One region of the Methylosinus sp. DMC45 genome, then DNA from elsewhere that is predicted to be linked to it. Evidence: riboswitches for the same ligand, from Rfam matches in the RefSeq annotation. Region 1 holds a riboswitch; the other holds the start of a gene.
The links. Region 1 has a riboswitch for cobalamin ahead of ACT53T_RS11165 (CbtB domain-containing protein). Riboswitches for the same ligand answer to the same signal wherever they lie in the genome.
Positions count from the first base shown of each region.

Region 2: another riboswitch for cobalamin. It lies ahead of ACT53T_RS08200 (TonB-dependent receptor plug domain-containing protein); the one in region 1 lies ahead of ACT53T_RS11165 (CbtB domain-containing protein).

Region 1 covers NZ_JBQUZK010000038.1:101,049-106,272, reverse strand. Annotated here, with positions in the region: gene map (type I methionyl aminopeptidase) at 1-298, shown strand, start outside; gene radC (RadC family protein) at 295-1,035, shown strand; gene cobO (cob(I)yrinic acid a,c-diamide adenosyltransferase) at 1,045-1,683, opposite strand; gene ACT53T_RS11175 (HepT-like ribonuclease domain-containing protein) at 1,704-2,042, opposite strand; gene ACT53T_RS11170 (nucleotidyltransferase family protein) at 2,032-2,334, opposite strand; cobalamin riboswitch at 2,382-2,576, shown strand; gene ACT53T_RS11165 (CbtB domain-containing protein) at 2,608-2,793, shown strand; gene ACT53T_RS11160 (CbtA family protein) at 2,801-3,508, shown strand; gene cobW (cobalamin biosynthesis protein CobW) at 3,505-4,539, shown strand; gene cobN (cobaltochelatase subunit CobN) at 4,549-5,224, shown strand, end outside.
Region 2 covers NZ_JBQUZK010000035.1:11,674-16,897, forward strand. Annotated here, with positions in the region: gene ACT53T_RS08195 (DUF7676 family protein) at 36-599, opposite strand; gene ACT53T_RS08200 (TonB-dependent receptor plug domain-containing protein) at 624-2,648, opposite strand; cobalamin riboswitch at 2,760-2,964, opposite strand; gene ACT53T_RS08205 (cupin domain-containing protein) at 3,100-3,531, shown strand; gene ACT53T_RS08210 (NAD-dependent succinate-semialdehyde dehydrogenase) at 3,537-4,988, opposite strand.

The sequences.
Region 1 (5,224 bases):
TGGGCTCGGCCGCCTGTTCCACGACGAGCCGAATATTCTGCATTACGGCGTCGCCGGGCAGGGCGTGGAGCTTCGGCCCGGAATGTTCTTCACCATCGAGCCGATGATCAATCTCGGCCGGCCGCAGGTGAAGATTCTCGGCGACGGCTGGACGGCCGTCACCCGCGACCGCTCGCTCTCGGCCCAGTTCGAGCATTCGCTCGGCGTGACCGAGACTGGGGTGGAAATCTTCACCGCCTCGCCCGCCGGGCTCGACAATCCCAATGGCGCCTCGCCGGACGCGGCCAGCGCCGAATGAGCGAGACGCGCGTCCCTCGGCGCCGACCGGCCGGCGACAAGCCCGCCGACGGTCTGCGCGAGGAGGCGCCGCATTTTCATGGCCATAGGCAGAGGCTGCGCGACCGTTTCCTGGAGGCGGGCGAGGCTGCGCTCGCCGATTACGAGCTTTTGGAGCTGGTGCTCTACCGCGCCATTCCGCGGCGCGACGTCAAGCCTCTGGCCAAGGCGCTGATCGCGAGATTCGGCTCATTTTCCGAGGTGGCGGCGGCGCGGCCGGAGCGGCTGCGCGAGATCGACGGGCTCGGCGAGGCGGCGATCTGCGAGATCAAGCTGATGGAGGCCTCGGCGCGGCGCCTCGCGCGCAGCAATCTGCAGAAGCGGACCGTGCTCGGCTCCTTCATCGATGTGATCGACTATTGCCGCACGGCCATGGCCTATGCCGAGCGCGAGGAGTTCCGCATTCTCTTCCTCGATAAGCGCAACGCCTTGATCGCCGACGAGGTTCAGGGCGTCGGCACGGTGGATCACACGCCCGTCTATCCGCGCGAGGTGGTGCGGCGGGCGCTGGAGCTGGGCTCTTCCGCGCTGATATTGGCGCATAATCACCCGTCCGGCGATCCGACGCCCTCCACCGCCGACATTCGCATGACGCTGGACATCATCGCCATAGCGCAGCCTTTCGGCATCGCCGTGCACGACCATCTGATCGTCGGGCGGAATGGGCATTCGAGCCTGAAAGGGCTGAAATTCATTTGAGGAGCCGCCTCAAAACTCGATTCCGGCCTGGGCCTTCACCCCGGCCCGGAAGTGGTGCTTGACCATTGTCATCTCGGTGACGAGATCGGCCGCCGCGATCAGCTCCGGCTTGGCGTTGCGGCCGGTGACGACGATGTGGAGGTCGACGCGCCGCGCCGTCAGCGCCGCGATCACCTCATCGAGCGGCAGATGCTCGTAACGGAGCGCGATCGACAATTCGTCGAGCACGAGCAGCCGAATCGACTTCGAGGCCATCAACTCCTTCGCCTTCTCCCAGGCGCGCCGCGCCGCCGCCTCGTCGCGGGCGCGGTCCTGCGTCTCCCAGGTGAAGCCTTCGCCGAGCGTGTGCCAGGCGAGCAGCCCGTCCTCGCCGCCGAGCCTCTCGAGAATGCGCCGCTCGCCCGTGTCCCAGGCGCCCTTGCCGAATTGCACGACGCCCACCGCGAGCCCATGCCCCATCGCCCGCAGAGCGAGGCCGAAGGCCGCGGTCGATTTGCCCTTGCCGGGGCCGGTATGGACCATCAGCAGGCCTTTTTCGGCGATGCTCTTGCCGGCGACCTCGGCGTCCTGCACGGCTTTGCGCTTCTCCATCTTCTCACGATGGCGGCGGGCGGCGTCTTCTTCGAGCGGCTTGCTGGCGTCGGTCATGATTTTAATAAAGCGCAGGGCTAGCCATCTGTCGAGATTGCCGTCAGCAACGACCGAAGCGCTGGGATTTCTTCCGTCGCGGTCTTCCATAAAATATTGCAGTCGATGTCATAATAGGCGTGAATCAAGCGATTGCGCATCGATGTGATCTCGCGCCAGGGCACAGAGGGCGCGGCGGCGCGAGTCTCGAGACTTACTTTGGACGCCGCCTCGCCCATGATTTCGATTGCGCGAGCCAGCGCGAAGGTGAGCATTCGATTCCTGTCGAGATCGCTGCGCACACGGCCCGCGATGAAACGGCCGGCGTCTTCCGCCGCCTCGATCATATGGCGAATTCGTATCGCATCGTCAGGCGGCATACTGAATCTCGGCCTTGCGTACGACGTCCTCACGAAAATATCGGCTGAGATCCCCGGCCGTGCGCAGGTCGATGGTCCGTCCGCCGAGCAGCTCGGACAGTTCCGTCTCGATGCGGGCCATTCCGAGCAGCCCCGGCTCGCGATCCGGCTCGAACTCGACCAGGAGATCGATATCGCTGTCCGGCCGCGCAGAGCCCGAGAGCTCGGAGCCGAACAAGGAGAGCCTGCGGATGTGATGCCGACGGCAGACGGCGGCCAACGCGTCCGGGTCGGGGAAGACCAGGGCAGACATTCGTCAACTCCTCGTAGCCGCGCCGTTTGACGGCGCCCGAGCGCCAGATTATGACTGGTTGCGACGGTCCTCCGCAAGGAGGCGAAGAGGGAATGCGGTATGGGGCTCGCCCCTGATCCGCGGCTGCCCCCGCAACTGTGAGCGGCGAGCGCGCGCCCGTGATGCCACTGGGTCAAAACCCGGGAAGGCGGCGCGCGCAGCGACCCGTGAGCCAGGAGACCTGCCGTCGCCCGAAACCATTGAGGCCGCCGGTGGGGCGGCGAGGAGCAGAACATGACCACGAAGACCCTTTCCGCCGCCGCGATCGTCTCCGCCAGCCGCCTCGAGATCCTGCGCGCCGCGCTGGTCGTGTTCACGCTCGGCGCCGGCCTCGTCTATCTGGCCGGCTTCTCCTATGCGAGCGTCGCGCATAACGCCGCGCATGATTCGCGCCATTCGCTCGGCTTCCCCTGCCATTGACGCAGCGGTGATCCAGCGACTCCTCGCGGTCGGCCTTTTGGCCGGCCTTCTCGCGGGGCTAGCGGTCGCGGCCCTGCAGAATGTCACCACGACTCCGCTGATCCTCGCCGCCGAGGTCTATGAGACCGCGGCCGAGCAGGCTCATGCCGGAGTCGAGGCGCATCAGCACGCGCACGCCGTCGAGCCCGCTTGGGAGCCCGCGCCGGGCCTCCAGCGCACCGCCGCGACCAGCCTCGCCACCAGCGTCACCTCCATCGGCTACGCTTTCGTGCTGCTGGCTCTGATGCTGCTCTCCGGCGAAACGATCGAGCCCAAGCGCGCCGCGCTCTGGGGCGCCTGCGCTTTCGCCTCCACCGGCCTCGCCACCAGCCTCGGCCTCGCGCCGGAGCTGCCGGGCAGCGCCGCCGGCGATCTCGCCGCGCGCCAGCTCTGGTGGATCGGCACGGCGGCCGCGACCGGCGCCGGCCTTTTTGCGCTGCTGCGCGTCGAGCGTCCGCTCGTCAAAGCGCTCGGCGTCGCGCTCATTATCGCGCCGCATCTCATCGGCGCGCCGCAGCCGCCCGCGCCGGAGAGCACCGCGCCGGCCGAGCTGGCCGCGCGTTTCGCCGCCGCTTCGCTCGCCATTCACGCGATCACCTGGATTCTGGTCGGCGCGGCGGTCGGCTTCGTCTGGCGCCGTCTGCCGACAAAGACCGGCGCGGAGGCCGCGGCGTGAGCGCTCTCGCCAAAATCCCCGCCACCATCGTCACCGGCTTTCTCGGCGCCGGCAAGACGACGCTGATTCGCCATATCCTCGAGACGGCGCGCGGCCGCCGCCTCGCGCTCATCATCAACGAGTTCGGCGATGTCGGCGTGGACGGCGATATTCTTCGCGCCTGCGGCGTGGAGAATTGCCCCGAGGAAAACATCGTCGAGCTGGCCAATGGGTGCCTCTGCTGCACCGTGGCCGATGATTTCGCGCCGGCGATCGAGGCGCTGCTCGCGCATCCGAACCGGCCCGAGCACATCATCATCGAGACCTCCGGCCTCGCTCTGCCCAAGCCTCTGGTCAAAGCCTTCGAATGGCCGACGATCCGCCCGCATCTCACTGTCGATGGCGTCATCGCCGTGGTGGACGGCCCCGCGGTGGCGGCGGGCCGTTTCGCCGATGATCTCGACGCCATCGCCAAGGAGCGCGCCGAAACCCTCGCGATCGACCACGACAATCCGCTGGAAGAAGTGTTCGAGGATCAGCTTCTCTGCGCCGATCTCATCGTGCTCAACAAGACCGATCTGCTGAGCGCGGAAGACGAAGCGCAAGTCGCAGAGCAAATCCGCGCCACCGCGCCCCGTGCGATAAAGCTGCTGCGCGCCAGCGAGGGCAGGCTCGATCCCGCGATACTCCTTGGCCTCGGCGCGGCGGCGGAGGACGATCTCGCCAATCGCCCCTCTCACCATGATACGGAAGAGGGCCACGATCACGATGATTTCGAGAGCTTCGTCGTCGAGATCGCCGCCGCGCGCGATCCGGCCGAGCTGATCGAGCGCCTGGCCCGCGTCGCCGAGGCGCATGACGTTCTTCGCATGAAAGGCTTCGTCGAAATCGCCGGCAAGCCGATGCGCCTCTTGGTGCAGGGCGTCGGCGCGCGTTTCCGTCATCAGTTCGACCGCCCCTGGCGCGCCGATGAAACGCGCGCGAGCCGCCTCGTCGTCATCGGCGAGAAGGGTCTCGATCGCGCGGGCGTGACGGCCATGCTGACGAGCTGAGGACGCGCCATGCATCTGCTCGCGCGCGATCTCCATGGCCTCGACGATAATGAGGCGGCGGTCGATCTCGGGCAGACGCCGGCGCAAATCGTCTTCCTCTCTTTCTCCGACGCCGAGCTTTGCCTCCTCGCCGAGCTGCATGAGCAGAACGCCGCGCTTCCCTCCTTGCGCTGCGCCTCGCTCGCTAAGCTGAAGCACCCCTATTCGGTCGATCTCTACATCGACAAGGTCGCGCGCCATGCGCGGCTCGTGGTCGTGCGCCTGCTCGGCGGCAAGGATTACTGGGCCTATGGCGTCGATGAGCTCGCGACCGCGGCGCGCATGCGCGGCTTCGCGCTGGCGGTCGTTCCCGGCGACATGCATGGCGACGAACGGCTGGAGCGAGCCTCCACGATTTCTTCCGACGCGCTCGCGCGCATCTGGTCCTTCTTCCGCGACGGCGGGCCGGACAATCTGCGCTCCTTCCTCGGCTACGCGGCGACTCTCGCCGGAACGCCCACGCCTTGGCGCGAGAGCGCGTCCGCCCCGCTCGCCGGCCGCTGCGAGCAAGCCTGCCGAAACAATCACGCTCCCCCTCATGCTGAGGAGGTCGCGAAGCGACCGTCTCGAAGCACGAGGGGGAACTCCAGAGGGCCGCGCGTAACGGCTCCCTCGTCCTTCGAGACGCCGCCTTCGGCGGCTCCTC
Region 2 (5,224 bases), on a different contig from region 1:
GAACGCCCTGCTCTGCCGAAGGTCAATGCCGAAGATCAATGCGCCGGCCGATCGAGCGGATCGGGCTCGACGAGCCCGAGCCAGCGCGCCCGCAACGCATCCCACAATGAGAGCCGCGACCAATCGGGCTCACGCAGGACTTTCTCCGTTTCTGGATGCAGAAACGGATTGGGCAAGAGCACGGCGAGCTGCTGCTCATCCGCGCCATTGAGCAATTGCAGGCTCCAGGACATTGGAACGCATGTGCCGGAGAAGCGCCGATGCAGCTCCGCACGCGCCGTGCGCCTGCGCCGCGCGAGCTCCGGCGACGTCGGCCGGCTGCGCGGTCCTTTCGTCTCGCCGATGCAGACATGAAAATGCGTCTGCCCAAAAGCGATGGTGAGATAGCCGTCGAGAAGACCGATATGCGTCGGCGCATGATCGACATGAATCTCGAAGGCCGCGCCTTGAATGATCGGCCCGAACACGATCTCGCGCCAATGATTTTGAAAAAGATCGCGCAGCAGCGCTTCGAGGCTCTGCGCGTCGGTCGGCAGAGCGAAGACATCGACCGGCGTTCCATCCGGCTCCAGGCGCCTTTGCGGCGTCGCATTCGTCATTGGTTCATTCTCCCTGAAACCTCATCACCAGCTGAATTTCACGCCGCCATAGATGGAGCGTCCCGCCGTTCCGTAATCGTAGACTTCCTCATAGCGCGCATCATTGACATTCTCGATCCGCGCGAACACAGACATGCGTTCGTCGATCTTGTAATCGGCGAAGAGATCGAGCTTGGCGTAAGGCGCGAGCGTCACGCGCTGCGAGAAAATATAGTCATAGTCGGGATTGGGCCCGACGTAGCTGAGGCGCGCCTCGAGCTCCAGCCCTGCGATTCCCGTGTAGATGAGGGAGCCCGTCGCCTTGTCGCGCGGCCGACGGTACAGGCTGCGATGCGTCGTCAGATTTTCCGCGGCGAGATGCGTGTAGCTGGCGCGCAAGCGCCATTCGCCGGGAATGACGATCGCCTCGCCGGAGAATTCGACGCCTTTCGTGCGCGCGCGGCCGACATTGTAATAGCAGCCGAAAGCCTGTGTCGCAGAGCAGCTCGGCGCGCGGCCGAATTCAATGAGATCGCGAAAGCGATTTTCGAACAGCGACACGGAGGCATAGAGACGCTCGCCGAACAAGGATTGATCGACGCCGACGTCATATCCGACGCTCGTTTCCGGCGCGAGCGTCGGATCGCCATATTGGCTGAAGCGCTGATAGAGCGAGGCGACGCGCGCGCCCGTTCCGGCGCTGCCGCGCAATTTGGTCCCCGTCTCCTCGAGGCGGTAAGCGGCGGTGGCGCGCCATGTCGCGAATGTGCGATTTTGATCGACGGCGTCGATACGTCCGCCATAGGACAGATCGACGCGCTCGAGCAAGGTGAGCTTATGCTGCGCGAAGCCCGAATGCGTCGTCTGCGCAGCGTCGATCGGCGTGAATGTGGTCGGCGGAACAGGGTCCTGCGACGTGCGGACAGACTCCGTCTCATTGCGAGCGCCGAAGGTCAGAAGGCCGAATTCGCCGAGCGTGAGATCGCCCTGATATTCGAAGCCGCGCCGCGTTCCACGATAGCCGCGCCGGCAATTATAGGCGTCGAAGCTCGCATCATAGCAGGAGCGCGCCTGCCAGACGTCGCGGTTCGTCACATTGCCGAACAGAGTGAAACGATTGTGCAATGCGCGATCGAACATGTCGGCGTCGACGCGCGCAAAGCCTTGCGCGAATGTCGCATGCTGATGGTTCTGCGGATCGTAGGCGTCGATCGCCGAGAAGGAATAGGGATTGTCGAAGCGGATCGCGCTGTCATAGCCGAAGAAACCGGCCGCGACCGCGACATCCTCATTCATGCGATAGCCGAGGCGCGCGCTGGCGCCGCCCTTTCTGGTCGGATCATTGGGCGGCAGAGGCGGCAGAGGCGTCTTGCCGTCGCCGATCGTCAGCGGGCGCGCAATGCGATAGCCATAGCGCGGATGGCCGTCGATCGTCAGCGCATCGATCGCGAATGCGTACCACAAGCGATCCTCGCTTCCCGAGACGCGCGCGCGCAAATGTCCGGTTCCATAGGAGCCGCCTTCCAGGGAGAGAGACGCGCGCGGCCGTCCCTCGCCTTTGCGCGTGACGATGTGAATGACGCCGCCCATCGCATCCGAGCCATAGAGCGCCGATTGCGGGCCGCGCAGCACCTCTATGCGCTCTATGTCCGTGGCGACGAGGCCGCCGAGATCGACGGAGCCGTCGGTGGAGGACGGATCGCCGATGCGCACGCCATCGACGAGGACGAGCGTCTGGCCAGGCGTCGCGCCGCGTAGAAACACGGAGGTCTGCGCGCCGGGACCGCCCGTCTCATAGAGATCGAGGCCCGGCGCGCCGCGCAGCGCCTCGGTGAGGCCGGTCGCGCCGCGCTTCTCGATCTGCGCGGACGGAATGACGGTGACGGAGGAGGAGGATTTGTCGACGCGCTCCTCGACGCGATCGGCGGAGACGATGGTCGCCGCGCCGATCTCAACCGTGGGCAGAGCCTCCTGCCCCGCGGCGGAAGCGGGAAGGAGAAGCGAGGCGGAAAGAAACGCAATATGAGAAGCAGCGCCCGTGAGGGCGGCCCGATGGGACAGGGAGGACATTGCCGGAAGACTCGCAGCAGACGTGGGCCGTCACTGCGAAAGGTCGCGACCCTCTCGCGCTATGCGAAAAGGGTCTCGGCCGCCTCGGTGCACCCCGCCCGACGCTATCGCGCGTGACCACGACTGATGGCAGGTCTCCTGGCTCGCGGGTCAGCGCCTTCGGATCGCCTTCCCGGAGCGCATGGCTCCAGTGGCTCGTTTGATCCTCGGCTCGCCGCTCACAGTTGCGGGGGCAGCCGCGGCTTCGCGCCGTCGCCGACGCTCACCGCATTCCCTTTTGATCCCTCGAGAGGGAACCATCGCCTTTCAATAGAGCCGCACAGCGCTCCCCTGTCAAGCACGCGGAACGAAGCCGCGCGCGGCGCGTTGGAACTGCGGCGGGACTCGTCCCCGGAACTCGCGCCCGGAACTCGCGCCATGGAAAATTCGATTAGAATTTCGGAGAAGATCAATGAGCGCCATTCACCTCGTCGCCACCAATGACCTGCCGCGCGCCAAAGTCGGCGGCGTGGACGATCCGAGCGTGCGCTGGGCGGGCGCCTTCGCCTCCTGCGGCGAGCATGGCGCGACGCAATCCTCGACCATCGTCTATGAGATCGAGCCCGGCGGACGGCTCGGCTGGCACACGGACGCCACCGAGGAGACGCAATATATTCTCGGCGGCTGCGGCGAATTGCGCGCAGAAGGCGGCGTCGTCCATCACGTGCGGCCGGGCGACGTCTTCGTCATTCCGACGCCGCTGCGGCATGATCTCGTCAACACGGGCGAGGAAACGCTGCGCGCCGTCGCCTTCTTCGCGGCGCCGATGTTCACGCAGCGTTTCGACAATGTGATGATCGCGCCCGACGTGCATGTGCTGGGCACGCCGAACCGCGCAGGCTGAACGCCTCACATATTGCCGAGACAGACATATTTGATCTCGAGATAGCTCTCTATTCCGTATTTGGAGCCCTCGCGTCCCATGCCCGATTGCTTCACGCCGCCGAAAGGCGCCGCCTCGCTCGACATCAGCGACTCGTTGACGCCGACCATGCCGAACTCCAGCTGCTCGGCGACGCGGAACACGCGCGCTATGTCGCGGCTGTAGAAATAGGCGGCGAGGCCATAATGCGTCGAATTGGCGAGGCGGAGCGCCTCCGCTTCATCCTCGAAAGTGGTGATCGCGGCGACGGGACCGAAGATCTCCTCCGCGAAAATCTGCATGTCCGGCCGCGTGTCGAAGAGCACGGTCGGCGCATAGAAATTGCCGCCGAGCTCATGGCGTCCGCCGCCGGTCAGCACTTTCGCGCCGCGCGCGCGGGCGTCGGCGACGAGACGCTGGACCTTCTCGACCGCCGCCTCCTCGATCAGCGGACCGATGACGACGCCGGGCTCGACGCCGCGCCCGACCTTCAGCCTGGAGGCCGCCTCGGCGAGCTTGGCGCCGAAGGCCTCGGCGACGTCTTTCTGCACGAGGAAGCGATTGGCGCAGACGCAGGTCTGGCCGCTGTTGCGATATTTGGTCGCGAGCGCGCCCTTCACCGCGAGATCGAGATCGGCGTCGGCAAAGACGATGAAAGGCGCGTTGCCGCCGAGTTCCATCGAGCATTTCTGCACATTCTCCGCCGCCTGGCGCAGAAGAATCTTCCCCACCTCGGTCGAGCCGGTGAAGCTGATCTTGCGCACTGTCGGATTGGAGGTGAACTCGGCGCCGACGCTGGCGGGGTCGTTGGTCGTCACCACATTGAGCACGCCGTCCGGCACGCCGGCACGCTGCGCGATCTCGGCCATCGCTATCGCCGAGAGCGGCGTCAGCTCGGCCGGCTTCACCACCATCGTGCAGCCGGCGGCGAGCGCCGCGCCGGCCTTGCGCGCGATCATGGCGGAAGGAAAGTTCCAGGGCGTGATCGCGGCGGTGACGCCGATCGCCTGCTTGAACACGAGAATGCGCTTCTCGCGCGCCTGCTGCGGAATCACATCGCCATAGACGCGGCGGCCCTCCTCCGCGAACCAGTCGAAATAGGCGGCGGCATAGGCGATCTCGCCGCGCGCCTCGGCGATCGGCTTGCCCTGCTCCGCGGTGATGATCTGCGCGAGGCGCTCCTGATCGGCGAGCAGCAGATCATGCAGGCGCCGCAATATTTGCGCGCGCTCCTTGGCGAGCTTGCCGCGCCAGCCGGGCAGCGCGCGCTCGGCGGCCTCGATCGCGCGGCGCGTCTCCGCTGCGCCCAAGTCCGGGACCTCGGCCAATACCGCGCCCGTGGCCGGATCGCGAACGGCGAAGGTCGCGCCATTGTCGGCGGCGACGAAGGCGCCGTCGATGAAGGCCTGGTGGCGGAACGGGCGGGGCTCTCTGGTCATCTCGGCTGCGCTCCCGACGCGATACGAAAGGGGCCATCGAATACGGCGCCTTGGCCAGCGGACACAACATTTAGCTTCCGCAATTCTCGCGGGGCCGGCTCGCCCGCGGTCCCGCTGCCCGAAAAGCGGCGCTTTCCTCGCGTATCCGGCGCCCTCCCGCGGAAGGCGGAACCGCGGCCCCGGCTCGCGCGTCATATGGGAAGCGACTGCAATCTCATATGGCTTCATCCCGAAAA